3 regions of the Thalassotalea insulae genome follow, and region 1 is predicted to be linked to each of the others. Evidence: predicted binding sites of a transcription regulator. Region 1 holds the regulator's gene; each other region holds the start of a gene.
What was found. The regulator FNR, encoded in region 1, switches genes on or off when oxygen is low (the NO sensors DNR and NnrR bind a similar motif). The targets are predictions, from matches to a motif close to TTGATCTAGATCAA.

Region 2: the regulator FNR is predicted to act here: its motif matches at 2,322-2,335, upstream of QQK06_RS01300 (CbbQ/NirQ/NorQ/GpvN family protein).
Region 3: the regulator FNR is predicted to act here: its motif matches at 1,576-1,589, upstream of QQK06_RS01085 (acetate kinase).

The regions. Positions count from the first base shown of each region.
Region 1 covers NZ_BSST01000001.1:4,313,800-4,324,753, reverse strand. Annotated here, with positions in the region: gene QQK06_RS19350 (ABCB family ABC transporter ATP-binding protein/permease) at 1-1,393, shown strand, start outside; gene QQK06_RS19345 (DUF1415 domain-containing protein) at 1,386-1,934, shown strand; gene QQK06_RS19340 (hypothetical protein) at 2,061-2,867, shown strand; gene QQK06_RS19335 (glucosaminidase domain-containing protein) at 2,884-3,708, shown strand; gene QQK06_RS19330 (NCS2 family permease) at 3,826-5,118, opposite strand; gene ttcA (tRNA 2-thiocytidine(32) synthetase TtcA) at 5,159-6,097, opposite strand; gene uspE (universal stress protein UspE) at 6,212-7,141, opposite strand; gene fnr (fumarate/nitrate reduction transcriptional regulator Fnr) at 7,306-8,025, opposite strand; gene QQK06_RS19310 (sulfite exporter TauE/SafE family protein) at 8,071-8,739, opposite strand; gene QQK06_RS19305 (c-type cytochrome) at 9,211-9,570, shown strand; gene QQK06_RS19300 (cytochrome D1 domain-containing protein) at 9,557-10,798, shown strand; gene QQK06_RS19295 (Lrp/AsnC family transcriptional regulator) at 10,801-10,954, shown strand, end outside.
Region 2 covers NZ_BSST01000001.1:270,293-281,246, reverse strand. Annotated here, with positions in the region: gene QQK06_RS01320 (c-type cytochrome) at 1-42, opposite strand, end outside; gene QQK06_RS01315 (hypothetical protein) at 177-530, opposite strand; gene QQK06_RS01310 (cytochrome C oxidase subunit IV family protein) at 561-815, opposite strand; gene QQK06_RS01305 (cytochrome c oxidase subunit 3 family protein) at 850-1,434, opposite strand; gene QQK06_RS01300 (CbbQ/NirQ/NorQ/GpvN family protein) at 1,427-2,242, opposite strand; gene QQK06_RS01295 (cupredoxin domain-containing protein) at 2,392-2,709, opposite strand; gene QQK06_RS01290 (4Fe-4S binding protein) at 2,721-3,686, opposite strand; gene QQK06_RS01285 (hypothetical protein) at 3,901-5,373, opposite strand; gene QQK06_RS01280 (NapC/NirT family cytochrome c) at 5,731-7,521, opposite strand; gene QQK06_RS01275 (cytochrome D1 domain-containing protein) at 7,604-9,232, opposite strand; one part of gene QQK06_RS01270 (IS3 family transposase) at 9,850-10,126, shown strand; one part of gene QQK06_RS01270 (IS3 family transposase) at 10,126-10,954, shown strand, end outside.
Region 3 covers NZ_BSST01000001.1:225,782-236,735, forward strand. Annotated here, with positions in the region: gene xthA (exodeoxyribonuclease III) at 1-7, shown strand, start outside; gene rlmA (23S rRNA (guanine(745)-N(1))-methyltransferase) at 80-889, shown strand; partial or broken gene QQK06_RS01075 (CDGSH iron-sulfur domain-containing protein) at 986-1,090, shown strand; gene yfbV (terminus macrodomain insulation protein YfbV) at 1,068-1,493, opposite strand; gene QQK06_RS01085 (acetate kinase) at 1,648-2,844, shown strand; gene pta (phosphate acetyltransferase) at 2,846-4,963, shown strand; gene QQK06_RS01095 (ACT domain-containing protein) at 5,424-5,804, shown strand; gene QQK06_RS01100 (ArsC family reductase) at 5,807-6,148, shown strand; gene dapE (succinyl-diaminopimelate desuccinylase) at 6,151-7,290, shown strand; gene QQK06_RS01110 (M15 family metallopeptidase) at 7,294-7,974, shown strand; gene QQK06_RS01115 (hypothetical protein) at 7,967-8,149, shown strand; gene QQK06_RS01120 (GrpB family protein) at 8,146-8,673, shown strand; gene QQK06_RS01125 (M48 family metallopeptidase) at 8,682-9,491, opposite strand; gene QQK06_RS01130 (sensor histidine kinase) at 9,576-10,954, opposite strand, start outside.

The DNA of each region.
Region 1 (10,954 bases):
AGGCACTTCCGGTGTTGGCTTTTTGATCAAATTTATGGTGTTTAATATTGTCCCGACCTTAGTGGAAATCATTATGGTGATTTCGATCTTATGGTTTAACTATGGTATTAACTTTGCGTTGGTGACCGTACTGGCGATTGCCAGTTACGTCGTTTTTTCTATTTATGCTACCAATAAACGAACTCAATATATTAGGGCCGTCAATAAGGCTGATTCTCGCAGTAATACCCGAGCGATTGACAGCATTATTAATTACGAAACGGTGAAGTACTTTTCTAATGAAGAATATGAGGCCCAAGGTTACGACACACAACTTGCCGAATGGGAGCAGGCAAAACTGCAAAACCGATTATCACTATTTGCACTCAATGGTGGGCAGGCGTTTATTGTCTCACTCTCTATGACAGCAATGTTAGCGTTGGCGGCCTATCAGGTTGCTCATCAGCAAATGACCTTAGGGGACTTTGTTTTGATCAATGCGTTTATGATGCAGCTGTTTATTCCACTCAATTTTCTCGGCTTTGTTTATCGGGAAATTAAAGGTTCGTTAACTAATATCGAACGAATGTTTGATTTAACGTTACGTGAACCAAAAGTTCAGGATATCCCTAATGCTAATGATTTAACCGTAAGCCAGGGAGAGGTGACTTTTAATAAGGTCAGCTTTCATTATCATGCGGATCGTCCGATATTAAAAGATATCTCTTTTACTATAAAAGCCGGACAAAAAGTCGCTATTGTTGGTGAAAGTGGTTCAGGTAAATCAACTTTAGTGAAACTGTTATTTCGGTTTTACGATGTTAATAGCGGTAATATTGCGATTGACGGGCAAGCAATTGATCAGGTAACGCAGCATTCGTTGCGAAAACATATCGGGATAGTGCCACAAGATACCGTATTATTTAATGAATCTTTGTATAGCAATATCTTGTATGGTGATGTTGAAGCCGGTGAGCAAACCGTTAATAAAGCAATTGAACTTTCGCATTTATCGGCTTTTGTGCAATCTTTACCTGAAGGCGTTAATACTTTAGTTGGAGAGCGTGGTTTAAAGCTCTCTGGTGGTGAGAAGCAACGGGTTGCTATTGCCCGAACAATAGTTAAAAATCCGCCAATATTGGTATTTGATGAAGCAACCTCGTCGTTAGATAGTTACTCTGAACAGGCAATATTAACCGCAATAAAAGAAGTCGCACAAAATCATACCAGTTTAGTGATTGCCCATCGGTTATCGACTATCGTTGATGCCGATAATATTTTAGTCTTGCATCAAGGGCAATTAATTGAGCAGGGTGATCATCAACATTTATTGAAACAACAAGGACATTATTATCGTATGTGGCAATTACAGCAAAGCACTAAAGAAAACACAGAGGAAAAGCTGAATGACTGAGCAAATTCATCCCGCAATTGTCAAAACTAAGCGCTGGCTAGAGCAGGTGATTATTGGTTTAAATTTTTGTCCTTTTGCGAAAAAAGAGTTTGTTAATAACACTATCAAGTATCATATCTGTCCGCATACCCGCATAGAAAAAGTATTAACTGATTTAGCCGGACAATTTGAATATCTAGCCGCGCATCCTGAAACAGAAACTACGTTATTGATTTGTAGCTTAGGTTTTAGAGATTTTGATGCTTATTTAGAGTTACTCGATTATGCTAATGAGTTACTGGTTGATTTAGGGTTTGAAGGTACATTTCAGCTTGCCAGTTTTCATCCCGATTATGTATTTGAAGGAGAAGCAGCGGAAGACGCCGCTAATTTTACTAATCGCTCACCTTTGCCGATGCTACATTTGCTTAGAGAAGAAAGCCTTTCCAAGGTGCTAACCTTATACCCTGAGCCTGAACGAATTCCTGATAATAATATCGCACTTGCTAGAGAAAAAGGCAGTACTTATTTTCGGCAAATATTACAGCATATTCATGACTAGCGCTGCTTGCTTTGGTAAAAGCTTTTATTCATTGGTTAACTTTAGGTATAATTAACCTTTTGTCGTTTAGAATGTCTCGAACGCTAAGCGGTATTTATCTCAGTTGTTTGATAAAAAGGTAATTTAGTGGAAGAACGTTCAATTTTGCAGGTCGGTGGTAGTATAGAAAAGGCATTAAAAGGAGAGTATTCCATTGATGTTAAAGGGGTATTGCACGAAGCTTGGCGTTTGACAAATAAATCGCGTAGCTCGATCAATTTGGGTCTGTTTATCTCATTATTAATCGGTGTTTTGGTCACTTTGTTAGTCGCTAGCTATGTCGGCGGCGTTGACGTTTTATTTCAAGAACAGCAAGGACAGCAGGAGCCGCAGGCTGGTGCGTTGCTTAATATCTTGGTGACTATAGTGGTTTACCCTTTCTTAGTTGGCGTTGAGATGATGGGGATCTTCCATGCGGTTGGGTTACAAACTCATGTTAAACTGATATTTGCTTTTTTAAAGCGTGGCAGCTGGGTCGCTATCTGTGCCTTGTTATCTTCCACTATGGTGGCACTTGGCGTTACCATGTTCTACTTACCCGGAATTTATCTCGCTGTTGCTCTCTCGTTAGTGCTGCCATTAGTGGTAGAAAAAAAAATGTCGCCATTAAAAGCCATTAGCCTCTCGTTGCAAGTCACTCGCTTTCAGTGGTTTCATTTATTTGCTATCTATTTAGTACTGTTTATTGCACTTATTCTTTGTGTTTTACCACTGGTGCTATTAGCGACAACTTCTGTTGCTTTGCTTGGAGGGGTTTTTACTTTGTTTGCGTTAAGCTATTTGGCGCCAATGTTTTATAATGTAAAAGGAATTTTATATCGCGAGATCTTTGGTATGCATTTAAGTGTCAGCAAAGATGCCAGTGATCATTTCGACAGCACATTTTCGGCATAGTTAAAAGGAGTTTGCAGTGTTTAAAACATGGTTAATCAGGGCAAGTTTATTTGCGGTTTTTATCATTGCTTTAGTTAAACCGCTGATCGAACAACAGCAATATCAAGTTGCAGATAAACAAGATGATCAAGTTAGTGCAAAGTCACAAGTTGAACAGCCTTTGCACAATGTAGACTTGCCTGAATTTGCTGATATTAAAGATGTTAAGCAAAAGAAAAAACAATTTTTTGCTTTCATTAAACCGGCAATTGATGATGAAAATGACCGTATTAGTCGTTTACGAAAACAATTATTCGTAATTGAGCAAAAACTTGTTCAGTCGCAAGCGTTAACAGCGGAAGAAAGCCAGTTAATGCAGCAATTAGCAAAAAAATACAAAGTCAGTAAAAAATTGTCACCGGTTGATAAAATTAAGGAATTATTAACTAGGGTTGATATCGTACCGAAAGAGCTAATTTTAGTTCAGGCGGCGAATGAATCCGCGTGGGGAACATCTCGTTTTGCCCGTATAGGGTTAAATTTTTTCGGCATCTGGTGTTATAAAAAAGGTTGCGGCATGGTACCTAATGGGCGAGATGAAGGGCTTAAACACGAAGTGGCGGCGTTTCAATCAGTAGAAAAGGCTGTGCAGCATTATCTTTTTAATATTAATACTAATGCAGCATATCGGGTATTTCGCATTATCAGAAGTCAGTTACGCCAACAGGATAAGCCATTATCTGCGCAAATATTAGCGACAGGTTTATTGCCGTATTCTGAAAGAGGTACAGATTACGTACTTGAGATCAGTGAAATGATCAGACATAACCAGCGTTATTTTGATAGTTATGCCAGTGAGTAGTCTAGCCGAAGGTAAATCAGAACTTTGATAAAAAAGCGCGATAATATATCGCGCTTTTTTGCTTTGATAACGGAATTAATATTATTTGCATTAAATATTGATTCCAATAGATATAACTTAGCCGATAAAAATAACTTTCATTAAAAATAGTAGCGCTAGCACTATGACGCTAGGATTAAGTTGTTTATATTGCCCACTAAACAGGCGAACTGCAACATAACTGATAAAACCAAAAGTAATGCCATGAGCGATAGAAAAAGTAAGTGGCATGGTAATACAGATAATAGCTACAGGGACAGCGTCTGAAAGGTCATGCCAGTCTACCTGTACTAGACCTGCTAACATGAGTACTGCGACATAAAATAATGGGCCAGCCGTTGCGTATGCGGGTACCATACCTGCTAATGGTGAAAAGAATAACGCCAATAAAAACAGTACGCCTACTACAACAGCCGTTAGGCCAGTTCTGCCGCCAGCGGCAACGCCAGCGGTGCTTTCTACATAACTGGTAGTTGTTGAGGTGCCAAGCATACTACCGGCAACTGTTGCGGTAGAATCAGCTAGTAGTGCTTTACCTAAACGCGGTAAATTACCTTTACTGTCGAGTAGCTCTCCTTTTTGTGCAACGGCAATCAGCGTGCCTGAGGTATCAAATAAATCGACAAATAAAAATGCAAAAACAACGCTGATCATCCCAACATTGAAAGCGCCGGCAATATCCAATTGCATCAACGTGGGGCTGATCGACGGCGGCGATGATATCAGCCCTTGATATTCTATATTACCGGCAAGTAAGCCTATTAAGGTAATAGCTAATATTGAGATCATTACCGCGCCGTTGATTTGTTTATTTGCTAGGCCGACAATCAGGAATAAGCCCAATGCTGCCATTACCGCTGGAAACGCAGTAACATCGCCAAGGCTAACAAAGGTTGCCGGGTTATCAACAACAATGCCGGCATTTTTTAACGCAATAAAAGCTAAAAACAAGCCAATGCCAGCAGCGATACCAAAACGTAAAGCATGAGGAATGGAATTGATGATCCATTCCCTTAATTTAAATAAGCTTAACAAGGTAAAAATACAGCCAGAGAGAAATACACCACCAAGTGCGACTTGCCAGCTATAGCCCATTTCCAGGACCACACTATAGGTAAAAAACGCGTTTAATCCCATGCCTGGTGCTAAGGCAATCGGATAATTGGCAAGCAGTCCCATAATAAAGCAACCCAGAGCTGCGGCCAGGCAGGTGGCAACAAAAATAGCACCATGATCCATCCCTGTTGCAGCCAGCATGGTGGGATTAACAAAAATAATATAGGCCATTGTTAAAAACGTAGTGATCCCGGCAATTATTTCTTGTTTAATCGAAGTATGATGGGCATTAAGGGCAAAAATTCTTTCAAACATAATTAAATTCTCATGCTATTAGCGGTATCGGCGTTGCTCATTATTTTATTTCAACAATATCAAGCTGTTGGGCATTATCTTGGTGATAAGAGGGGGCTGTTGATGGCGTGACAGCTAGGTCGTCAGATGGATCGAAAGCGACATCACCACCATTAATGACACCTGAGTCGACGGTAATGGTTTTAAAATCAAACAGGTTATTGTCACATAAGTGAGACGGCACGACATTTTGCATCGCGGTGAACATTGACTCGATACGACCAGGGAATTTATCGTGCCAGTCGTTCAGCATTTGTTTAATGTTTTGTCGCTGTAAATTGGGTTGCGAACCGCATAAATTACATGGAATGATCGGAAACTGCTTCAACTCAGCATACTGAATCAGCTCAGACTCTTTACAAAAGGCTAATGGGCGAATGACGACATGTTCACCATTATCTGAGACTAGTTTGGCTGGCATCGCTTTTAATTTGCCGCCGTAAAACATATTGAGCATCATAGTCTCTATCATGTCATCTCTGTGGTGTCCTAGCGCAATTTTAGTGGCATTAAGCTCTTTAGCTACCCGATATAGCACTGCTCGACGTAAGCGTGAGCATAAACTACAGGTGGTTTTGCCTTCAGGAATTTTTTCTTTGACTATTGCGTAGGTATCTTCTTCGATAATTTTATAATCAACATTGAGTGAAGCAAGATAATTGGGCAGCACATCTTCAGGAAAGCCTGGCTGTTTCTGATCTAGGTTAACAGCAACAATATCAAAATGTATCGGCGCCGATTCCTTTAAAATCAACAAGATGGATAGTAACGCGTAACTGTCTTTGCCGCCAGATAAACAAACCATTATCTTGTCACCATCTTCAATCATATTATATTGGGCAATTGCTTGACCAACATGACGACGAAGTCTTTTCTCAAGTTTATTGAGTTGTGTTTTTTGCTGTGAAGTTAATGTATTTGTAAGTAGAGTACTGGCCATCGCGCGTTCATCATATTTAAATCAAAAATCGGCGCGTATTATATACAAACTGAGCGTTAAGTAACATCTTATCTCAAAGGTATTAACGCTCAGTTTGTTGTCATCAGCCTAAGATTATTCCGCCATAGGGGAGACGTAGCCATCAGGTTTTAATGCCAAAACATCACAATTCAGTCGATCGATAACATGTTCTGCTGTATTACCAATTAGAGCGGCAGAAATACCCGTACGGCCAACCGTGCCTAAAATAACCAATTCTGCATCTAACTCGTTTGATAAATTTTCAATGACATCTTCGGGTAAACCTTCAACTACATGGGTATGCTCTTCACCAATTGAATAGCTCTGCGCGTGTTTTGCCATCGCTTCTTTATGATGGTTAAACATCGAATCGTTATATTCACTGGCGTTAAATTCAGGGATTTCAATGGCAATGTTTACCGGTGTACCAGGGAAAGAATTGACTAAATGAATATTGGCTAAAATAAGTTTAGATAAATGAATGGCTTCTTCAGTTATTTTGACATTGAGCGATTGGTGTTCAGATTCATCACTGCCAACATTTAATGCGGCCACAATATTGCCGTTAATTGGCCAGGAATGCTCTTTCACCAATAAAACAGGGCATGGGCATTTTCTTAAAATATGCCAGTCGGTTGGGGTGAAAATTACAGATTTTAGTTTATCGTGCTGATGGGTGCCTTTGATGACTATGTCGTATTGATGCTTTAATACCTGTTCGATAATAGGTTCAAATGGACGGTTATGCCAAATCACCTTGCTGTCAATAGTGAGATCTTGATGGTCGATACTATCAATTATGTCATTGAGCCACTGGATACGATCATTAATTAAGGATTGACGCATAGCTTCGCGTTCATCACTTGATAGCATAGTTGTCATTTCATAGGAAAAGTCATAAATCGACAAAAATGCGGTGATCATAGCTCCCGTTTTTTTCGCTAACTCTACTGCACGCTTCAGGGCTTTTTGCTCTTCAGTTGTTGGATCTATCACTGCTAATATTTTTTGATACTTTTCCATTATCCGCTCCAATTAAGATAAAACTGGTTATTAACTTATCTTCAGTATAGCGAGAATACGGCAATATTAAACATTAATACTTTGTTTTAAATCAAAAAGTATTTGATCAATCTTAGTGTTGAGGAAGTAGTAAAAGTAGGGAGGAATACACAAGGTGTGCTGATTTATAAATCAGCACACTCGTTTAGTTTATCTATATCTAAAATAGTAATGAGTTTACCGTCAACTTGAATAATGCCGCTCTTATGAAAACGGTTTAATAAGCGGCTAATAGTTTCCACGGTTAAACCAATATAATTGCCGATATCACTGCGGGTCATGGTTAAACGAAACTCTTTTGCTGATAAGCCACGTGCTTGATAACGAGCACTTAATGAGCTGATAAAGGTTGCTAAACGTTGCTCGGCATTTTTACGGTTAAGCAAAGTTAACATTTGTTGATCGGTTTTGATTTCACTGCTCATCATGCGCAAAATTTGTTTTTTTAATTTCGGCATGCTGTTCGATAGGTTATCTAAAGTATTGTAAGGGATCTCACAGACCATAGATGTTTCTAATGCCTTAGCAAAGCTTGGGTGCTCAGTGGCAGCAATAGCATCAAAGCCAAGTAAATCACCAGCGAGGTGAAAACCGGTAATTTGTTCTTCGCCACTTTCATTCACGGTAAATGTTTTAAAAGTACCAGAGCGAATTGCATACAAGGACTGCATTTTCTGACCGTCTTGGAACAGCTCTTCACCTTTATGGATTGGGCGTTTACGATCGATAATTTGATCGAGCGTATCCATCTCCCGATCGTTTAACGAGAAAGGCAGACATAGCTCACTAATACTACAATTTTGGCAGTGGATATGCTGCTGACCGGAACATTGATTCTTATACATAAAATCCTTTATCACTCAATCTTGGTTGCTACCTTTGCTATGGTATTAAAATAGGGTTCTGTATGCAATGTTTAATGTAAAAATGCCATAAGCAATGAGTAGTAAAGCGATGAACTTTCTGACGCGAACATTTTTGAATAATTGCTGCCCTTGCACTATTCCAAAAGATAAAAATAGCAGTGCGGGGAGTGTTCCTAAACCAAAACACATCATAATTAACGCCCCCGTTTTTCCACTACCACTAGCCAGTGACCAAGTTAAGGTTGAATAAACCAAACCACAAGGTAACCAGCCCCATAGTGCACCTAGTAACAATGCCTGCTTTAAGTTGTTAACCGGCAATAATTTTTTACTAAATGGCGAAATATATTGCCACAAGTGTTTGCCAAGCATTTCTACCTTAGTCAACCACATCAGCCATTGGCCCATATAGAGGCCGAGTAAGATTAAAAATATGCCAGCGATGATTTTTAATCCGGTGATCGGTAAACCGATATTTTTGGCGGCAAGTGAACCGGTAAAGCCGGCTATTGCACCAATCAATGCATATGATGAGATGCGGCCAATATGGTAACTGATAACGTAAAGTGGATGATTTTTAGCGTCTTTGGCTAAGGAAGAGGTAAACATGGTGGTGATTCCACCACACATGCCGATACAGTGCCCTGAGCCCATCAAGCCGATAATAAATGCGGAAAAATAATCGATTTCCATTAATTTAACTAAGCTTATAACTTTGGTATAGATGATATCACGCCGTTGAATCTAAAAGATAATTTTTTAAAAATCTTCGCTCTAAACTAGAGTCTGTTGATCTCAAGTTTGTTTTTGTAGCAACTTGTTTGGTATTGATACACTGCAGCGTTTGTGACCTGTAGTCATTCTACTCAAATCAAGCGGTAATGATTTTATGCTCCTGCAAAGTCACCTTATCCCACATCCATGCGGGGCAACACAGTAGAAATGCCAAACAGATGCTGCCTAAAGGGGTCAACTAAATTCAAACAGCAAAGATTAACAGCCCTTAATAGTTGCATAATTTTGTTAATTTGCCGCAAATGTGATTTGAATCAATCAATCTGCTTATTCAAGATAAAAAGCATGATCTCCAACAACAAATTGTTTTAGTACTTTCGATAAATTAGCTTGCACCTATCAGTTAACGGTAATAAAGGCAGTTAAAAAGTGAATGGGATAAGCAAAATTTGCTCAATCGTGGCGTTAGCTACTGTACTTGCGTTTTACCCTTTGGCGTTACATGCGAAATCCAGCCAGGTTTCCATCAGTAAAGCGCGTCAAAAGCAGCTTATTCACCTTGTGAAACAGGACTGCGGTTCATGTCATGGTATGACATTAAAAGGTGGCTTAGGACCGGCACTAACGAAAGAGGCGCTAAAAAATAAGCCCTTATTACTTTTACAAAACACTATTACCCACGGCAGGCCAGGTACGGCAATGCCGCCGTGGAAGTCGATCATTAATGAACAAGAAGCTTTGTGGATCAGCAAGCTGTTATTACAAGGGATGAACCATGAGAAAGAATAAATCTTTAGCAATAATCGCAGTAGCATTAGTCAGTGTGTCTTTACTGTCATCATGTAGTCAAACCACGGATGTCAAAGAAAATACTAAAGTAACAACACTGCGCTCAACTGGCGATATCGGCGTCATTATTGAAAGAGCTAGCGGCCAGGTGCAAATTGTCGAACATAGCAATAATTCCTTGCTGAGTGAATTGAATGGCCTAGGTGATTTATCTCATGCTTCGATCGTTTTTTCTCGTGATCAGCGTTATGCCTATGTCTTTGGTCGTGACGGTGGTTTAACAAAAGTGGATCTATTACAAGATAAGATTGCCAAGCGGGTGATTCAATCCGGTAACAGTATCGGTGGCGCCATTAGTCAGGATGGAAAACTGGTGGCGGTTTCCAATTACACCCCGGGTGGCGTTAAGGTGTTTAACAGTGAGACTTTGGCGTTGGTTGCAGATATTCAAGCGACGGTTGTGCCGAGTAAAGGGCATACTAAAGATGGACAGCCATATCGTTCTAAAGTGGTGGGATTGGTTGATGCACCGGGTAATAAGTTTGTTTTCAGCCTGTTTGACAGTCATGAAACTTGGATCGCTGATTTTTCCAAGCCAGAAATGAAACTGACTAAATTTACCGATATCGGTTTGTTTCCTTATGACGCACTGATCAGTCCTGACGGTAGATATTATATTGCCGGCTTATTTGGTGAAGATGGCATGGCGTTACTTGATTTGTGGCATCCAGAAAAAGGCACACGGCGTATTTTGCCCAATTATGGTAAAGAGGATAAAAAGCTGCCAGTTTATAAAATGCCACACCTTGAAGGATGGGCAATGGCAGGTGATTACGCTTTCGTCCCGGCCGTGGGGCGACACAAGGTGTTAGTCGTTAGCACTAAAACCTGGCAGCAGGTTGCAGAAATTCCGGCGCACAGCCAACCAGTATTTGTTATGGCACAGCCGGATAACCGTCAAATCTGGGTTAACTTTGCCTTTCCAGATAACAATACCATTCAGGTATTTAATACCGAAACCTTTGACTTGGTAAACACACTACAGCCAGGGCCGGCGGTATTGCATATGGAATTTACCCCAAGAGGAGAACATGTTTGGATCTCAGTTCGTGACAATAATGAAGTACAAATTTACGACACCAATAGCCAAGCTTTATTAAAAACCCTGCCAGTTAAAAGCCCGAGCGGTATTTTCTTTACTAATCGTGCTCACCAGATAGGTCTGTGATTATGAGTGAGTTAAATTTAAGTGAAGTGCGGTTAAGTGAATTACAGCAGCGGATCATTAATCGTTATCAAAAGGGTTTCCCACTAGTCGAACAACCTTACGTGGAAATTGCTGAGCAACTGGCGGTAAGTGAACAGCAAGTGATCGAAGCAATAG
Region 2 (10,954 bases), 4.0 Mb from region 1:
ATAAATATTTCGAGCCATGCCTTTAGTAAAGCTATCAGACATGGTATTTCCCTTAAAAGTAAGTAATAAAACCGAATTAATAATAGGTAGTTGTAAAGGTCAAAGGCTTGATAGAAATCAACTTTTTATCAAAGTAATGAAAGAAAAAATAAAAGCTTATAAAAACATACGCTAGATCAAAATAAAGGCGTTTTTTTTGCCATTGCTCTAGCAATATTAAGCATGCCAATTAAGACAAAAAGAGTGTGTAAGGTAATGAAATAAACCAGCATTACCATAATTGATGAACTGACATTATCCGTTGCAATAATGACAACTAAAGGGAGCAGGATAAGTAATATGAAAGCAGATAAAGAGAGTTGTATTGCTCGGTATAGGTGGAATCTATGCCATCCCTTATCTTGCTTGCGTTGAAAGAACAACCAGAGTAAATAGAGAAAGGATAGGCCAGGCAATAATAATAAATTTGCCAGGTAAAGAGACTGATAGAGTATTGCTGCATTTTTCTTGTGCACTGGAGAAGTTGCCATATTTACTCCTATGTCAGCAAAGTCGTTAATTTAGATCACATACACTAAAAATATAACCAATGGTATGATGATGACATAGCTAAGCAGCAGTCGTCGCCATAACTTAGGCGCTGTTTTTAGCTCCATAAAAATATCGGTTATTTGTTGTCCCTTAACAAATACCATAGCTAATACTAAAAAGATGACTAGACTTTTTTGACCACTGTATGTCCCTAGCAATACTGATAAAACGGTTAGTATCGTTAAAATACCCCATGATATAACGGCTGATTTAGCTGACAACATATACTACTACCTCACGCAGTTCGGGTAATTACTATTAAATAACATAAACAAGCGGAAACAAAATTATCCATACCATATCTACCATATGCCAGTAACAGGCACCAGATTCAAATCCGGAAACATCATGTTGGTAGCTATCAGTTTTAGCTTTTACCGCAATAAACCCTAAAATCACCATACCTAAAATGACATGTAAAAAATGAAAAAATGTGATTAAAAAATAGAGGGTAAAAAAAACATTCGTTTCTATAGTAAAGCCTAGTTCAAATAACGAATGGTATTCCCAGGATTTACATAATAAATAGACACAGGAGCACAGTTGCGCCAATGTCAAAAGCTGAATTGAAAGTTGATTATTTTTTTGATGAATAGCTCGTACAGCAAGGGCAACAAATAAGCTACTAGTGATCAGCGCAATAGTGTTTATCACACCAGCGGTTTTATGTAATTGAGCTTTGCCTTGCTTAAACAGCTCAATATTTAGTTGCTCTGATACAGCAAAGCCAATAAAGAAAATAGCAAAAACAGTGAGCTCAGCTAAAATAAAAAACCACATGGCTAAGTCACCAGGTAGCCTGTTGCTCGCTTCAGTTATCGGACCAGATACTCTACTACTCATCGAAGTAAATTCTTGCGACATCCATAATCGCATTGACGGTATCTGGCTCATCGGATAACGGCTCAGCTAAACAACTTCGACATACGTCTAACGCATTCATACCACTAGACATCATTTTGGCTGCATAAATGAGTAAACGAGTAGAGGCTACTTCATCTAAGTCACTTTGTTCTAGTTTCCTTAGTGCTTGACCTAATTCAACAAGTTTATATGCCAGATGGGCATCAACTCCTGCTTCGTTGATGATAATATCTTGTTCAATTTCCGTTTTTGGATAATCAAACCTTAACGCAACAAATCGTTGTCGTGTACTTGGCTTCATGCCCTTAAGTAAATTTTGGTAGCCTGGGTTATAGGAAACAACCAGCATAAAGTCAGGTGACGCTTCTATTAATTCTCCCGTTCTTTCAAGCGGTAATACTCTTCTATCATCAGCAAGTGGATGCAGTACTACCGTTGTATCTTTACGAGCTTCAACGACTTCATCTAAGTAGCAAATACCACCTTCTCGTACGGCTTTAGTTAACGGACCATCTTGCCAATAGGTGCCATCAGGACCTATCAAGTGACGACCAACTAAATCAGCAGCCGTTAGATCGTCATGACAAGCTACGGTATAAAGAGGTTTGTTCAGTTTTTCCGCCATATGGGCAATAAAACGTGTTTTTCCACAACCCGTTGGTCCTTTAATTAACAAGGGTAAATTATGCTGGTAAGCGTATTCAAACACAGAGACTTCGCGCTCTTGTTCCTTATAAAATAAGGCATTTTTTTCATTTAGCTTGGTATTAAAATTGACTGTGGTCATAACACTAGATTCACCAATAAAATAAGTCGTTTCACGATACGCCTTACAGTGGCTAATAGCAAAATAGAATAGCGGTTAATTGATGGGGATCAATTGTTGTAATTGAGCAATAGGTGCAAAATTTTAATGTTGCTTGAATACATCAATTACTATGGCTTTATCACATTTACCACGCCTGTCATTTTAGGGTGTGGCCCACAGATGTAATCAAACTTTCCTGTTTTTTCAAAGGTATATTGATAATTTTCACCGGGGAAAAAATAGTCGGGTTCTTCATTTACTAATGCTTTAAACCAAACACTATGGTATTGCCTTTTTTCGATGTTTTTCCAAATGACCGTATCACCAGCATTGATGGTTATTTCGCTTGGAATAAACTTTTTTTTATATATCTCTACGATAACATCTTTAGCGTAACTATTGATGCTCACAGAAGTGAATAATACTAGTGTAAAAAACGCTTTCATAAGTGCTTGCCTTAGTTAATTTCTTTTATTGAAATACGATTAGCTTGCTTGACTGTTGTTAAATCTTCAAACTTTGCTGCAGGTCTGTCAACTTCTTCTGATTCTGCCCCTTGTACCCAAGTTAGCAAGCTTCCTTCTGGGTTATTTAACTGTACTTGCTGACATGCAGAAATACATTGCGCGCATTGTGTGCAAGTAAACTTGGCCCGTTTCATATTACGTGTCGGTAAACGCATTGGGCATGCTTGATCACAGGGCTTATCTGCTTGGTTCAGTGCACATTCCCGACAAGCTTTCGCCCTTTTTCGATCAAACTTTACCACCATGGCTTGCTTATTCGCCATCCAAATCAAACTCTGAAACAACCCTAATGCGCAACCGTATTTACAAAACACATGACGGGCAAAAATAAAATCTAAGGTAAAAATTGTTGTAGCGACTGCAATGAAAACACTGGCGCCAAAGCCCAAATTAAAATGCACTAAATCTATTAACAAAGTTTTAGGGTCTAACAGATAACTTAATAGGCCGACTGCCCAGACAAACGCCATGCTAAAGGCGGTAATAAAAACGATAAACTTCGGGACAAATTTTGCAACCGTTTGGCTAGGCTTTTCCCATAAAGTAACGCGGTTTAGCTGTTTTAACATTAACTGATTAATTAGCTCTACTACGGAGAAATGTGGGCACAACCAGCCACAATAGATTCGGCCATATTTCCAAATCAGCCAACCCGTTATCGCGACAAACCCGATTCCAGGTAATAGGACTCGGGTAAATATTCGAATGGCAGCATCAAAGGCATCGCCATCACCTGTTAATATATGCTCAATACTAAGCGTCCAAGGCTGAGCAAAAATAATGAAGTGACCTAATTCAAGGTCAAAACGGAAAATGTCGAGTAGAGGGGCGAATAAAAACAGTAAAAAGAACGCTATTTTCGTTACATTTCGCCATTGTTGTAACTTCATAGGCATAGTCAATCTTAATGTAATAATTCATACTGACAGTATAGTTGAACACTTCTGCCTCTGAGTTAATCTGGATCAATTTGCACAGAGTAATACTAACTCTATTTATCAGTAGCTAAAAATAGCAATGGCTTCAGTCAAGGTGCAATAATTAGTTATGTATATGTAAGGCACTAGTGAAAAAGTGTAAGGTATCATTGTTGTTAGCTCTTACATTCGGTTAACGCTTTATCTCAGCAAGTTGTTCTTCTAAAACTTTTATTTTTGCTTTGGCTTGCTCTAAGTTGTTAGTTAATCGTTCAAATGTTGAAGCTTGGTTATGCTTCATTAACTCTAGTTGTTCTTTGAGTGTTATTCTTTCTTCTTTGGCAGAACTATTAGTTCGTATTTCTAATTCAAGCTGTGATTCAAGTTCTTTAATACGAGCAATTGCTTGACCGGATTTATCGGTTAATCGTTCAATCGTTGCAACTGAATTTGTTTTTATGTGTTCAAGTCGAGTTGCTAATTTGTTGTTTTCACCACTTAAAGCAGCGATCATTCGCTCTGCTTTTTCAAGCGCATTTAAATCACTTTCTACTGTTAAACCAGTTTCTTGCTGAGATAGTTGCTGCTCAAGCGTGATAACTTTGGCATTTGCTTGTTCAAGCGATGCCAGTAATTTAGTCTGAGTTGCCTTATCATTGGCGATGTCATTACTAACATTAACTAAGCGTGATTGTAAGTTGGCAGATTTTGATTGTTCTTCTGCAAGTTGTTGTGCCAGAATTTTATTTTCCTGTTGTATTTCGCTCAGTTGTTCGTTGGTCTCGTCAAATTGTTGTACATTCTGAGAAGAGAAGGTTGCTAATTCGTTTCGATGGCAGGTATTTAATTCACTTATTTCTTGTTGCTGAGCATCGCGTAATGCGTTGAGACTTTCTCGGTATTGATTTTTTGCCGCTGCAATATGTTGTTCTTGTTTTGTTTTTTCTTCAGCTAACTGTTGTTCAAGTTGGCTTATGGTTGTTTGTAGCACGCTTAATTGTTGCTGACTTGCTAGATATTGTTCAGCTTTCGCCTTGAGTAATGTATTCGTTTCGGTTAATTGCGTAACTTGTTCGGTTAGGTTATCTAGTTGCGTTTCATTTTCATTGATAATGCTTTCAATCGCTATTCGGTGTGCTTGTTGTTGGGCAATTAACGATTGCTGATGGTGTTGCTTTAACGAATTAACTTCATCGTTGTAGCCGCTAGTTAGCTGTTGAAATTTCTCCTGAAATTCTTGTGATTGTTGTTTTAGTTGTTGATGAGTTTCGTCTACAAACTTAGATTGACTGTCAAGGTTTGCTTGCAACTCTTGGCTTTTAGCTAAAAGAATTTGTTCAATGTCTTGCTGTTTAGCGAGTAAGGTTTGTTGCTCTCCAGCTTGGCTGGCTTGTTGTTTGGCTATTTCTTCTTGCATTATTTGGCTAATGCTAGGCGGAATTTCAGATTTGCTGTCTGAGTTGTTATCTGAATTTTGTGCAGGAGAGGCTAACGATTGATTCAATTTCCGTTGATGCCACTGGTGAAAATAGGCAGCGACATCAATAGAGTCATTGGGAAACTTTTCTAGTACACTCTCTAAGGTGACAGAGGTACCTGTTTTCAGGGTTTGTTCACAAAATAATTCAACATCCTCATAGGTGAGTGATTTAAGTGGTTGTGCCATAGGGTTACCTCCAAAATACAACCAAAAAACCGAATAGTCGTTGTATCAACACATACTGGTAATTATAACGGGTATTAAGGATAATTTTTTAGCTTTGCCAACATTTGTGATTTTTGGGTTATTCTTGTGATGAATTAGCACAACTGAACGTCTGCTTTATTGAGTCAAAGATTTAATATCAGACCGCAGTGATGGCCTCAAATTCACTCTTGTCGGAGGTGCTCATAGCTGTGTGAAAATTATGTTTAACCTTGTCAAACAAAACTGTCACCTCAAATATGAGCTATTACAATTTAGTTGATATAAAAAAGGCCTTTTGCAAACAAAGGCCTTTAAATTGATGCGAATTAGTTAGTGTTATTGCTTAGTGGCATTAACTTCCGCTTCAGCGTTATCAAGTGCCAATTTATAGCCAAAAGAGACATGATGATAACGGGCTTTTGAATAATCATCGTGGATAGCGAAGCCAAAGTTATAGACTTTGCCTGATTCAATAGTTAAATCTCCTGGCTTATTTGACGCTAGTTTACGCTTAAATATCACTGACCATGTTCCGCTATTTAGTGTTGCTGTTACTTCTGCGCCTTGCCCACTATGCATCTTACGTTCAGCGAGAATGTGGCCATCTTCAACTTCTCCATTGCCAGATTTATAGCGAAGTAAATCTAAATATTGGTTATTGGCCATTGCAGCATCAATAGCTGATTGGTCTTTGAGTTTATCCCAGCCACCTAATGCTTTGCCACCTCGGCCTTTTAACTCTAGTTTAGTGCGAGATTCCTTAACATATTTAGTGACGCCAGAATTGAGGTCCAATCTTTTGGCCAAATCACTTCCTAATAAATCATCTTTTTCAGGGGTGAAAGGCATAGTTGAAGCATCTGCATGGCAAGATGACCAGCAACCTGCACGATCTGCATATTCTAAATCGTCAGTTGCAATCATTAATGCCAATTTAATCGGGTTTTCGGGATCCATTTTGCCACCATCAACAAATGGTACTGGCGCATGCTCACCATCTTCCCAACTAAAGCGCAAATATAAATATTCTTTATCATGGGTTGCATCGATAGTGACAGGGAAGCTACCACGCTTACCTGGGATAACATTCGGCTCTAGATCTTTTTCGCTTTGACCAGTGACTATATTTTGTCCGATATCCGCTATTTCTTCGCCATGACATTCAATACAGCGATCACCTTTAGTGAAAGCGCGTTTGCCACCATGCTTACGACCTAAAATCCACTCAAGAGATGCTGTACCTGGATAAAATACTGAAATTTCAGTAGAAGCAGATTTACTCCAATCGACATTAATGTTATCTGTTGACAAAGTTTTGTTTGTCGCTGAGTTTTCAGAGCTCGGTGAACTTGCCCCTGCATTTGCCAGTGCTTGCGCAACAGCTTGCTCAACTTTCGCTTGAATTGTTGCTTTTTGAGCTTCTTTCTCAGCTTTTTCGACTGCTTTTTGCGCTTGTTCTTTCTGCTCTGCACGTAACAGTCCTATTTTATACATTTCAGGAATTTCACGGACATAGTCAGGGTTCGGCGCTTCTAATGTTTCTAGTTCTTCTTCGGTTAATTTATCTCTAACATTGTGATGAGCAATACCTTTATGACAGTCAATACAAGTTTGCCCAGCTTCCATGGCATTTAAATGTTGCATACGGGCTCGAGGTTTTTGAAATTCTGGATTCATCGATTCTAGATTATGGCAATTTCGACATTCTCTTGAATCAGTATCTTTCATTGTTTGCCATACGCTTTTCGCCAATGACAGCCTGTGCTCCTCGAATTTTTCTTTGGTATCAATCTTACCCGTTAACCAATAAAATACTTCTTTAGAAGCTTGAATTTTTCGGACAACCTTGTGAACCCAAGGATCAGGGACATGACAGTCAGAACAAATCGCTCTAACCCCTGTGCGGTTTGAATAATGAATGGTTGGCTTATACTCTTGGTAGACATTGTCTTCCATTTCGTGACAGCTAGTGCAAAAATCTAAGGTATTGGTAGCTTCCATTGCGGTGTTAAATCCGCCCCAAAATATAATACCTACTACAAAAAATACCACGGCACCAGCAACGGATGTCCCTAAAATTAAGCGGCGAGACCAAAAACTAGGCTCTGTAAATCTAAGTTTTGCCATAATAGACTCATTTATGGTTAGCGAGATTAAAGGATTGCGAACAAGGTTTTACCCTTGTTCGCTTCATGACTTAATGTGAATATTAAGTTTTGTGATTCATGCGGTTATACACATTGAACTTACCTGTTGGTGTGGTTAAACCTTTAATGCGTGCTTTTTCCTTAAGCGTTTTTGCATCATAAACCACTATTTCGCCAGTTGGGTTTTTGCTGTCTTTACGGTTCCAGACTGATACCCACACTTCACTACCGCCTTTGTTGAACTCGATATGCAAGGCTGCTTTACCAGGTTCTTCGGTAACACGAATAGTTTTAACAATTTCACGGGTTTTCTTATCAAACACTTGCACTGATTGTTGAATTTCTGGCTCAGGATGTTTTAGTTGATCCGCCCAAACATAGTCTGAAGTTTCATGAGTACGGATAAAGACACCGGCCCCATCAGTTTCAACTTCATAACATAGTTTCCATGCTTGATCCGGGTGACCCATAGGATCGTTACCCCAAACAGACACTAAACCAACACCTAAGTGAGTTGTACCACCTACCGGACCACATTTATCATCAATCCAGTTAGCACCTGGGCCAGGATGTGGTAAGGCATCAACATCAATCATTTTCTCTAACTTACGGTCTTTGGTATCAACCACTACCATCTTGTTAGATGCATTAGCGGCGATTTGGAAATAACGACCTGTTGGATCAAAGAAACCATCATGCAAGAACTCGGCAGAGTTGATTTGCTCGATACGCAGGTTATCCAAATCACGGTAATCTACTTGCCACATTTGACCTAATTCTTTAACCGCGACTAAGAAAGTAGGCTCATTAGGTGTCGTGTAGATAGCGGCAACACGCGCTTCATTAATGAATTCGCCCTTAGTGTTATAGCCACGGGTAGAAACCACTTTAAGTGGATTCAAGGTAACGGCATCCATAATCACGAAGTGAGCTGGCCAGTAGCCGCCGGCAATCACATATTTACCGTCACCTGATACCGCAATATCACGAGCGTCATAAGCCATTTTAGTTTCAGCCACTAACATTTTATCTGGCGTTTGCCATAAATCGATTTTATTGACTTTACCGTCACGACCAATGGTGTACCAGAAACGTCCAGTATCTTTAGTGTGCTGAGTTTTGTGGTGCTCAGTACCTTTAATTACGTGTACCGCATAACCTGTATCGATATGAGTCACGATTTCTTTAGTGTCACCATCTACAATTGCTGCTTTACCGGCATCACGTTCGATAACCACAAAGAAGTTTTCCCAGTTGCGACCATGCATAGGCTTGGTTGGGTAATCTTTTGGAGCAATATATTGTTTGGTATGTTCACGCATTTGCGCCAGTGACATTTCAGGCGGAACTGGTGGCTCCATTTGAATGAACGTGGCCAGGTTGGCAATTTCTTGTTTACTAAACAAGTCATCAAAGTTGTTCATACCACCTTCGGTACCCAGAGAAATAATCTTCTCTAAACGTTTTTGCCCTTTTTTAAGGGTATTTTCAGGTTCTAAATTTTTACCGGTAGCCCCTTTACGTAAAACGCCATGACAACCTGCACAGCGTTGAAAATAGTGTAATTGAGCTTTTTCAAAATCAGCTTTTGACAAAGTAGGCTCGGTAGCAAAAGCAATAAAGCTAGTACCACTCATAGCCATGCCAACGGCTAAACCTATTGCTGAAAGGCCATATTTTATTCTTTTCATCGGTTCTCTCCAGATGTTTCACATGCTATTGATTAGACAATTAGCCAAACGATAGTCAAACCAAGTGATCTAACCTTAAATTTATCAATACGGTAGCTAACCGTATTGATGAAGCTTTAAATACAAACTGATTAATTTTTAGTGCATTAAATACTTGAGTAACACTATCGGGTATTTTTGAAGCAATGTGGGTGATACAGATCAAGTTTTAAAATTGTTTGTTTTTAAAGAAGAGCAAACTTGATCGAGGTCAAAGAAAACTCAAAACCATTACTTTTATTTTGTTTTAGTACATAGAGAATTATTAGTAATAGGTGAGATATATCAGTTATTTAACCTTATAACTGATAAGGGTATTCACGATTTAAAGCAGACCACATCACTTCTTTATGCAGCAATTACTGGTTTTACGATCGTGGTGGTCTTTTTAGGGAGTTAGAAGTTTCTCCAATCGTATTTCGTCGCTCTTAAATGGTGTACTTACCCTTTGTTGAAAGTAAATATTGGGGCTATAACTAATCGACTGTATCGCGTCTGTAGCAATATCTAGATATGATCTGCTTTAATCAAACAGGACACTTTAATAATGGAATATAATCCAATTATTGAGGTGTTAAATGACAAAACGAATAAACAGAAGTTACACGGCTGAATTTAAACAAGAAGCCGTCGCATTAGTAACCGAACAAGGCTACAGCGTACCGAAGGCCGCAGCATCTTTGGGTATCACGGATAAATTACTTTATAACTGGAAAGCCAAGCTTGAAGCAGAGCAATCAGGTGCTAGTTTAAATGCCGATGAGCGGGCTGAACTGCTGAGGTTACGCAAGGAAAATAAAGAGCTAAGGATGGAAAAAGAGATATTAAAAAAGGCCAGCGCCCTCCTGCTAAAGGAAACCAAGTAACGTACAAAACGATAAAGCAGCTATCTTCTGCATTTCCAGTAGTTAAACTCTGCCAGATTATGAATATCAACCGCTCTGCGTATTACGCTTGGCTCAAACGGCCAGCTAAAATCATCACAGCAGAGCAACTGAACTTATATCGAAAGGCAAAGTACTTCTTCGAGAAAAGTAGAAATAGCTTGGGTTATCGTGAGCTTAGAAAGAAATTACGCAGAGAGGGCTTTAATGTCAGTGATTATGGCGTTCAAAAGTTAATGGCAACACTTGGCTTAGTGGTTACTCAACGAGTGGCCTACAAGGTAACAACTAAGCGTAAGCACAGTGATGCTGTTGCTGATAATTTGTTGAACCAGAACTTTAACCCTGTGGCTCCAAATCAAGTGTGGGCTGGTGATGTGACCTATCTTAGAACTGGCGAAGGTTGGATGTATCTAGCTATCGTAATGGATTTATATTCACGCCGTATTGTTGGCTGGCACATTGATAAACGGATGACGACTGACTTGGTGAGTAAAGCGATGATGAAAGCTTATAACTTACGCCAGCCGCCAAAAGGCTTAGTATTTCACAGCGATAGAGGCTCACAATATACCAGTAAGCGATATCGTCATTTACTGACAAATTATGGTATCAGATCCAGTATGGGCGATGTTGGTGCGTGTTGGGATAATGCTGTTGTAGAAAGATTCTTCGGCAGCTTAAAACATGATTGGTTGTTAAAAGTACCACAACCGACTCGTGAGCATATGAGAAATGATGTAACGGCATATATGCGCTATTACAACTTAGAACGGCTTCATACAGCTAATGGTGATCT
Region 3 (10,954 bases), 4.1 Mb from region 1:
TCAATAACCAAACATAATGCAGAGGGAAGTTATTTCCTCTGCTAAGCTCAAACCAAACAAGTCAAATAGATCATTTTTTATGTCAAAGCCAGCCCAATATCGCTGCCCTATTTGCCAGCAGACCTTAACCCTTACGCAACGAACGTTTCGCTGCGAAAACAATCATTGCTTTGATAAAGCGAAAGAGGGTTATGTCAATCTGTTACCGGTACAGTTTAAGCATTCTAAAGATCCCGGTGATAACAAAGCCATGGTCAATGCTCGCAGAGCATTTCTTGAACAAGGTTATTATCAACCGCTGATTGAAAAGCTGGTAGAAACTTATCAGCAATATGGAAATGCCAGCGGCACATTATTTGACGCTGGCTGTGGTGAGGGCTATTACACTCATCAGCACCAAACAGATAACAATCAGGTTTATGGCATCGATATCGCCAAAGAAGCAATAAAAAAAGCAGCGAAAAAATATTCCCAGTGTCATTTTAGCGTTGGCACCTTGTCGCAGCTGCCATTTCACGATCAGCACTTTGACTGGTTATTTTCTATTTATGCCCCCATTTTAGAGCAAGAATTTACCCGGGTACTCAAACCATCGGGTTATTTGCTGACCGTGACACCTGCGAAACGTCATTTGTTTGAATTAAAAGAAAAAATCTATCAAAACGCTAACGAACATGATATCACCAGACAACCGATTGAACACTTACGCTTAGTCACAGAGCAGCAATTATCCTATCAAATGAACTTAGCAACAGGCGATGATATTCTTAACTTGCTATCGATGACCCCTTTTGCCTTTAAGGCATCTGAGCAGGTTAAACATACCCTCGCGCAAATGACAGATTTTAGTTGTCAGGCAGATTTTTTAATTCGTTTGTATCAAAAATGACTTTGCTCAACGTCATCTATATCGCAAAGAGTTGACTATATGGCTTAGGCAAAGCGTGCAGCAGAACGTCCTTTTGCAGTCACAGTAGAGTCCGACAAACAATATTTTGGGTGTGCTTGTGGCAAAAGTACTAATCAGCCTTTTTGTGAGGGTTCACATAATAAAAAGTGGCTAACAATTAAGAATGATGATGAGCGTTAGCATAGCTTACATGTAGCAACTGCGCTAAATCTAAATAACGCGGCTTACCCATAGATAACTTTAATTGCCCGCCACTTTGATTGATCTTAGCCACCCCTTCTTTATACCAGGCAGCCAATGCCGGAGGTAAGTATTTATCCGCTTTAACTCCAAGCATTACTAATGCTTGAATCGGAACACTTAATATAAAGACAGTGTAAACAATGGATTGTGGCAGTTGAGGTAAACCACCTAAATATAATTGCATGACCAACACAAAAATAGCAATACCTGGCAAGTATCGACAGGCTAAGCGACTCACCTGAATAGAACGATATTCGGCAAAATAACTGGCTAATTCTGCCTTTTCTGGCCACAACTGCATATATTTGCGACCCAACTTTACAATTTCTACTACATTCATAATGCGTCACATTATAACAACTCTTACTTAAAAGATAGCATAAATTAGCGGTAACTCGAAAATCTCTTTTATCGTGAAAACATTGAAACAAATCAAATATCAAACGCCGATTCTGGCCTATACTGACGTTAATCTGAACACTCAAATAATCTACATGAAAAACAATATATTAGTAATCAACTGTGGCAGCTCCTCACTGAAGTGCTCTTTAATCAATCCCGTTAATGGCGATATTATATTTTTCGCACTGGCTGAAAAATTATTTACTCAAGATGCCCTGATAAGCTTTAAACAAGGTGAAATTAAACAAACAACACCGTTAATCTCCCCTTATGATCATCAGGCAGCGATTCAGTCATTAGTCGCATTTTTAACACAACAATCACTGCATAGCAGCATCTGTGCGATTGGTCATAGAGTAGTACATGGCGGTGAGAAATATAGTCAACCCACCTTGATCTCCGAACAAGTCAAAACCAGTATTAATGAACTGGCCAAACTGGCTCCTTTGCATAACCCAGCGAATTTACAAGGCATTAATGCTGCCGAAACGATATTTAGCAACTTACCACAAGTGGCTATTTTTGATACCGCGTTCCATCAAAGCATGCCAGAAAAAGCATTTTTATATGCTTTACCCTATTCGCTCTACAAAGAGCACGGAATTAGAAAGTACGGCTTTCATGGCACCAGCCACTACTTTGTCTGTAAAAATGCAGCAAAAATCCTAGATAAACCATTAGAGCAATGCAATTTCATCAGCGCTCATTTAGGTAACGGCTGTAGTATTAGCGCAGTAAAAAACGGCAAAAGTGTCGATACCAGCCTAGGGTTAACTCCGCTTGAAGGCTTAATGATGGGCACGCGCAGTGGCAGCATCGACCCCGGCATTATCTTTCACTTAGTCGAGCAACTTGGTTACAGCCTTGAGCAGGTCAATATTTTACTCAACAAAGAAAGCGGCTTATTAGGGGTGTCGCAATTAACCAACGACTGCCGCGAACTCGAACAGGCCAGTGCTGACGGCAATGATTTAGCACAACTAGCACTGCAAATATTCTGCTATCGCATTGCAAAAATGATTGCCTCATTTGTCCCCTGCTTTATGCAACTGGACGGGTTGATTTTCACTGGTGGTATTGGTGAAAACTCACAGTTTGTTCGCTCTCAGGTGTTAGCGCAATTGTCCCTACTTAACTTTACTGAAGATCAGTCGGCCAATCAGCATTGTCGATTCGGCCAGTCCGGTAACATCAGCACAGAAAACTCTCGCCCATGCTGGGTGATCCCCACTAATGAAGAATGGGTGATCGCCGAGCAAAGTTATCAATTATTAAACGGAGCGAAGTAAGATGTCTCGTAAAATTATGCTCATTCCCGTTGGTTTTGGTGTCGGGCTGACCAGTGTCGCCCTCGGCTTAGTTCATGCCTGCCAGCAACAAGGTATTAAAGTTGGTCATTTTAAGCCAATTAGCCAACAGTCACGTAATAAACGAACAAATAAAAATCAGACCATTGCCTTATCCACACATACGCTTTCATTGTCATTAAGCGATGTTGAAGAGAAAATGGGCGACGGCCTACAAGATGTAGTACTAGAACAAATTGTCGAGAACTGTGAAAAATACAGTAAAGATGTTGATGTGACTATTATTGAAGGGCTCATTCCAACAACTCGGCAACCCTATGCAACCCGTATTAATCGTGATGTGGCTCAGGCATTATCCGCGGAAATCGTGCTAGTTGCTTCCCCAGACAGTGACAGTATCGAAGAATTTGAAGACAGGTTAGAAGTCAGTGCCGGCAGCTTTGGCGGCATAAAAAACAAGAAACTGATCGGTTGTATTATTAATAAAATTAATGCCCCTGATAAAGAAGAATTTGGCCTCTTACCCCGTGAAAACGAATACGGTGAAAATAAAGCGCTGCAACCGTGGCATGAGCTGGCAATTTTTAACCATCGAAACTTTGAATTGTTAGGCACTATCGCCTGGGAAATCGATCTAATCGCACCTCGGGTTGTTGATATCAGTAATTATCTTGACGCAGACATATTAAATACCGGTGATATCGAACATCGTCGTATCCGCAGCATCAGCTTTTGTGCCCGCAGCGCCGAAAATTTAATGAGTCATTTACAACCGGGCAGGTTAATTGTCACTCCAGGAGATCGCACTGACATCATTATCGCTACTTGCCTATCCGCACTAAACGGCACTAAATTAGCGGCCTTATTATTAACTAACGGTTATCAGCCTAATGAACAGGTTATGCGCTTATGTAAACAGGCACTACAAGCAGGCTTACCTGTGCTTTCTGTGCCCTGGGACACCTGGCAAACGTCTCGTCATTTACTTAATTTTAATCCAGAAATTCCCGCAGACGATCAGCAGCGCCACGAAAAAGTTAAACAATTTATTGCTGACAATATTTCCCCAAGCTGGTTAAGTCATTTAAAAGACAATGTCAGCGAACTGGAGAAATTTTCGCCGCCCGCATTTCGTCATAAATTAACGGAACTTGCCCGCTTCGCGAATAAACTAATCGTATTGCCGGAGGGCACGGATATTAGAACGATTAAGGCAGCGGCGATCTGTGTGGAACGCAAAATTGCCCGTTGCCAGCTATTAGGTGATAAAGAAACCATTTTAACTATTGCCGAGCAGCAAGGGATAGACTTACCAGCCGAATTACTGATAACAGCTCCCAACACCATTCGACATAATTATATTGCGCCATTTGTTGAGTTAAGAAAGCACAAAGGCATGACCGAAGTTGTCGCTCAGCAGCAACTCACTGATAATACTGTACTTGCTACTATGATGTTACAACAGGGTCAAGTTGATGGCCTGGTTTCAGGTGCAGTAAATACAACCGCCAATACCATTCGCCCCGCGCTACAACTAATCAAAACCTCCCCCGACAGTAACTTGGTTTCTTCCGTGTTTTTCATGCTATTACCGGATCAAGTACTGGTTTACGGCGATTGCGCGATAAACCCTGAACCAAATGCCGAACAATTAGCAGATATTGCCATTCAGTCTGCGGATTCTGCCAAAAACTTTGGTATCGAACCTAAAGTAGCAATGATCAGTTACAGTACCGGACGCTCAGGTAAAGGTGCAGATGTGGAGAAAGTGACGAAAGCAACGGAGTTAGTCAAAGCCCGACGACCGGATATCATCATTGATGGGCCGCTGCAATATGATGCAGCGATTATGGAAAATGTCGCGAAGAAAAAAGCGCCTGATAGCCCAGTGGCAGGTCAAGCCACCGTTTTTGTTTTTCCTGATTTAAATACCGGCAATACCACCTACAAGGCGGTACAACGTTCTGCAGATGTTGTCAGCATAGGTCCGATGCTACAAGGGATGAATAAACCGGTGAACGATTTATCTCGTGGCGCGCTGGTAGATGATATCGTCTACACCATAGCGTTGACGGCGATCCAGGCTAAGCAAAATCAATAATTTCCTCAAATAAACTGAAGAAATTTCCCGGCTACAAACAAGATAACACAGATATTTACTCATTATCTGCGTTATCTTGCATCAAGTTGACATTTTCGTTTAATTCACATCTTAAATCGTACAATTATTAGCTAGCTAAAAAACGCACTAGTGATTTTATTCTTATATTTCATCATGATAACTAACTAAGCATAGGTTGCTCACAATGATATCCACAGCTTTTGTGGATATCATTTATAAAACATAAAAACGATTAACAACTAATGTTTTCACCAAATAAACCTAACAAACACCTGTAAAGCTTAAGTTTGACAGCTAAAACCAGATAAACACATGGTTTTCACGAAATCACAGAACAGTTATTTCACAGCGCAGCAAAGAAACTATTCCACATCACCTAGCATTCACTAACCTTGGACGGTATAGTTAAACAAAGCCAACAAATAAACATTATCACGCTATGTCGACATTGACGTTAAGACTATTAAATGAAAATTTTGCCATCCATAGTGTGGCAGCTGATAAGGAAATTCCAAAGCAAGTATTTGAAGCGCCAATATTTTTTATTGCCAAGACCTTTGAAGAGACATCGCTTGTGCTTCCTAGTAATATCGACATCGACAGTGAAGATGTTGAGCCTGACTGGCAAGCACTGGAAGTGGTTGGTCCGCTCGATTTTTCACTAACAGGTATTCTATCGAGTATTTCAACAGTACTAGCGAATGAAAAAATCAGTATTTTTGCGATTTCTACCTTTGATACCGATTATATCTTGGTAAAATCAAACAAGATAAATCATGCAGTCACTGCACTGCGCAATAACAACTACCAAGTAATATAACCATGACCATACTTTACGGAATTAAGAACTGCGATACCGTCAAAAAAGCCAGAAAATGGCTAGACACTAATAATGTCACTTACCACTTTCATGACCTGAGAGGAGATGGCTTAGATAACGAGCTGTTAACAAGCTTTGTCGAAAAAAGTGACTGGCAAATAATGCTTAACAAGCGCAGTACTACTTATAAAAATCTACCCGATGAAATCAAAAACAACCTTACTGAACAGGTATTATTTGACACGGTTTTAACTCACCCCACCTTGCTCAAGCGGCCATTATTGATGACAGATAATGCGTTACATATCGGCTTTAAAGCCGAGCAATATCAAGAGTTATTTTAATAATGGAAAAACCTCTCGCGCCGGTCATTGAACTAACCAAGTCATTGATATCAAGAATGTCTGTCACCCCTGAAGATGCGGGCTGTCAAACGCTGCTCTGTGAATTGTTAAGCCCTTATGGCTTTAATTGTGAAACCATGGTGTTTGAAGATACCACGAACCTTTGGGCACGCCGCGGCACTTCAGGCCCGGTATTTTGTTTTGCCGGCCATACCGATGTGGTACCTGCCGGCAATCTGGAATTATGGCACTCCCCACCTTTTGCACCGACAATTATAGACGGTATGCTCTATGGCCGTGGTGCCGCAGATATGAAAGGTAGTCTTGCGGCTATGGTGATAGCTACAGAGCAATTTGTTAAAGACTTTCCTGATCATCATGGCTCAATTGCATTTCTTATCACTAGTGATGAAGAAGGTCCGTTTATTAATGGCACTACTCGAGTTATTGATACGCTGGAAGCACGTAATGAAAAAATCGATTACTGTATTGTCGGCGAACCATCAAGCTCACATCAAATTGGTGATATCGTTAAAAATGGTCGCCGTGGTTCTATTTCTGGCGAATTAGCCATTCACGGCAAACAAGGTCACGTTGCGTATCCTGAGCATGTCAAAAATCCGATCCATCTGGCAATGCCAGCGTTAGCTGAGCTTAGTCAAATGCATTGGGATCATGGCAATGATTATTTTCCAGAAACCAGCTTTCAATTATCAAATATTCAATCCGGCACCGGTGCTACCAATGTGGTGCCAGGTCATTTAAATGCCTGGTTTAATCTACGCTACAGTACTGAACTGACCGATCAACAGATTGTTGATAAAATCAATGCCGTACTCACTGAACATCAACTGGATTATGATATCAAGTGGACGTTTAACGGCCAGCCATTTATTACCGAACCCGGCACCTTAGTCAATGCGGTTGCGGATGCGATTACTTCCGTAACCGGACGAGAAACACAGCTTTCAACTTCAGGTGGCACTTCAGATGGCCGCTTTATTGCACCAACTGGCGCTCAAGTTGTAGAACTAGGCCCATGTAACGCTACTATCCATCAGGTGAACGAATCTGTGTCATGCGATGATTTAGAAAGCTTAGTGGATATCTATTATCAAACCTTAGTGAAGGTCTTAACCTAGTTTATGAGCAACAGCATACTCTATGGTCAAAGTGAGCAGCACCTTAGCTGGCTAAGCGATAAGCTCGCTATTCATCAGGCGGTAGTCACTCCCTGGCAGCAACTGTGCCAGCAGGCGAAACGGGATGGAATTGAGCTGGAAATTGCCAGCGGATTTCGTTCATTTGAGCGACAATTAAGCATTTGGAATGGTAAATTTAACGGCGAACTGACGGTAAAAGATATTAACAACCAAGTTGTTAATATCGAACAATTACCGGACAGTGAACGTATAAACGAGATTTTAACCTTTTCTGCGCTGCCAGGTACCAGTCGCCATCATTGGGGTACAGATATTGATATATATTCACCATCATTATTAACCAACGGAAAAACACTGCAACTAGAGCCTTGGGAATACCAAGCAGGTGGACCATTTGCTACATTAAGTGATTGGTTACAACAACATGCTGCCGATTATGGCTTTTATTTTCCCTATGATAAATACCGCGGTGGTGTGGCACCGGAACCCTGGCATTTGTCCTATTTTCCACTGGCGCAACAATTTCAGCAGCAATTTAATAGTAAAGATTTAACTCACTACCTGCAAAGCAATGATATAATGGGCAAAGACGTTATTATCAAACAGCTTGATACGATTTTAACTCAATATGTATTTAACATAGGACAGATCCCTAATGAGTGAATGGATAGCCCCGCTCCTTATCATCATAGCCTTGGTACTGATCATCGGCAATTTTAGTACCTTTCAAAAAAGTGCGAAAACACCATTACGTAAGAAAAGTCTCAATGATTTAGAAGAAACCTTGCCTCGCACAAATAAGCCCTCCATTAAAGCAGAAACTTTCGACAAGAAATGACCAATAGAAAAATAACAGTTGTTGATTATCAAGCGGACTGGGTCAATAAATTCACTGACGAGAAAGCCTTACTGATACAAGCAATCGGAAATATTGCGCTCAATATTGAACATATTGGCAGCACTTCAGTACCCGGCCTAGCAGCTAAACCCATTATCGATATCTTAGTTGAAGTAACCGATCTAAATAGGTTGGATACTAAATCTAACGAGATGGTTGCCTTAGGCTATAATATCAAGGGCGAAAACGGTATTTCAGGACGTCGATACTTCCAAAAAGGTGACAACCAGCGCAGCCACCATCTCCATGCCTTTAACCAAAATGATCCGCATCTGATGCGTCACAGGGCATTTCGAGATTATTTACTGGCTCATTCAAATGTCGCGCAGCAATACGCTAAGATTAAAACGCAAGCAGCACACCAATGTCAGCATGACACAAACATGTATATGGCGTTAAAAAACGACTTTATTCAACACCACGAAACCAAAGCCATTAACTGGTATCAGCTAATGGCTAGATAATATATCGATTAAATACTTTTTGGTTTACGACAATTAGGTCGATTATCGGTTGTTAACAATTGCTGAGACTTAGCTAAATGCTGAGTTAAATCATTTATCCGCGTTTGATTTGACGGATGCGTCGATAAAAACTCCGGTGGCGCCCCTTTCGACTGTTTCGCCATATTACGCCATAAATCTATCGCCGCAGCTGGCTTAAAGCCAGATTTTGCCATTAAATTCTGACCAACAATATCAGCTTCGCTTTCATGCATCCGGCTATAAGGCATTAAAAAGCCATACTGGGCAATTGCCAAACCAGCCATCATCCAGGCTTCCTTATTTTCCACTCCTTGCTGAGTTAATACTGCGCTGCCCGCCGCCGCGCCAATTTGAGTGATTTGATTCGATGATAATCGCTCATTAGAGTGGCGTTCAATCACATGAGCCACTTCATGTCCGATAATAGCCGCCAACTGATCTTGGTTTTCCGTGACTTTTAAAATCCCGGTATAAACACCAATTTTTCCCCCAGGTAGAGCAAACGCATTAACCTGTTCTGAATCAAAAACTACCACTTCCCAATCACCTGAGTGAGTAGATTTAGGGACATTTTTTGTCACCGCTGAGGCAACACACTGCACAAACTGATTGGTTGCTTTATCCGTGCTAATTTTCTCTTTCTGTTTTAACTGTTCAAATGAAGAAATTCCCATTTGATTTAATTCACTATTAGAAAACAGGGTAATTTGATTGCGACCGGTTGATGATTTGGCACAGCCACTTAGCGCGATTACGGCACTGATAATTGCCGACGATAATAAGATTTTGCTGTTCACTGGAGATCCTTAATCACTGAGATAGTATACTGGTTAAAATGATGACTTAACTGAGGTAATTATTCAATCCACAACCGCTAATTATTAACTCACTTTCCGAATATTAAATGAAAATTCACAGCCCTGCCCGAGCTGACTTTTCACCTTAATATCGGTTTTTAGTAATTCCAGTAATTTTTTCGTTATCGCTAAGCCTAAACCGGTATGCTTTTCTTTACCTTGAGTAGCATTACTCGCCCGATAGCGGGTATCGAAAATATAAGACAATTCATCCTCACTGATGCCGGTACCATTATCAATCACCGCCAGCTGACACTGACCATGATCACTATCGGTAATCTTTAACATCACTTTCCCTCCATCTGGGGTATGACGCAGAGCATTTTCCAATAAATTACTCAGTACCCGTTCAAGCTTGGCAATATCACTGTGCACCATGATATCTGAACTAGGCGGTACCACAGCGAGTTCAATATTTTTCTTTTGTGATTGCAGGGTAAACTTAGCAATCACATCATACAGCAGTTCCGCTAAATTAAAGGTTTCCAAATTGATAGAAACTTGGCCACCTTCAAGATGTGCCAGTTCAAATATTTGATCGATTAAACGTTTTAATTGCTGGGCATTTCTTAAGGTTATCTTGATATATTTTTGCTGCTCTGGTGTTAAATGCTCTGCTGCTAACGAGATAGTCTCAATATATCCTTGCAGCGAAGCGAGTGGCGTGCGTAAATCGTGGGAAATATCTGCCAGCAGTTCTTTACGTTGCCTATCATTATCATGTAGCAGACAAATTTGTTGACTAATTTGCTCTGCCATTTGTTCCACCACACAACCAAGCTGATGCACTTCATTATCACTGTCAGTTTTCCAGTGGGTTAACTTAACCAAAGAGCGATCAAAGCCCACCGCTTTTAACGCTTTAATATCTTGACTGAGTTGCCTTAACGGTTTGGTAAAATAGGCAAACAAACCAAGCATCACAATAAATAAAAACACTAAAGCGCCGATCAACATCATCATAGACATTTGCAATTGACGATTAGACTGCTGTCGGGTAAACACCGTCTCATAACGCTCACCTGCAACAATCACATAGAGATAACCTTGTAACTTAGTACCGTTAAATACCGGGGCTGCCGAAAATATTTTTTTCCGGGTCTGATGCTGAGGATCATCGCCATAAATGGGTAACGGTGCCTGATTTTGCGTCAGTAACTTAATCGGTATGACCGAAATTTTATGACGCTTAATTAATGATGGCGCAATCGAATGGGTAATAATATTACCTTTCGGGTCAAGGAAGTAAAATTCAAATGCCGGCCCTAATACCATCAGGGTATGAAATAAGTCTTTTAACGCCTGATGATCAGAAACCCCTTGCTGCAATATCGGGTTATCACGAGCTATATTTGCAGCTAACGATAAATGTAAATTTTGCTCTGATTCATACCTCGCTTGTT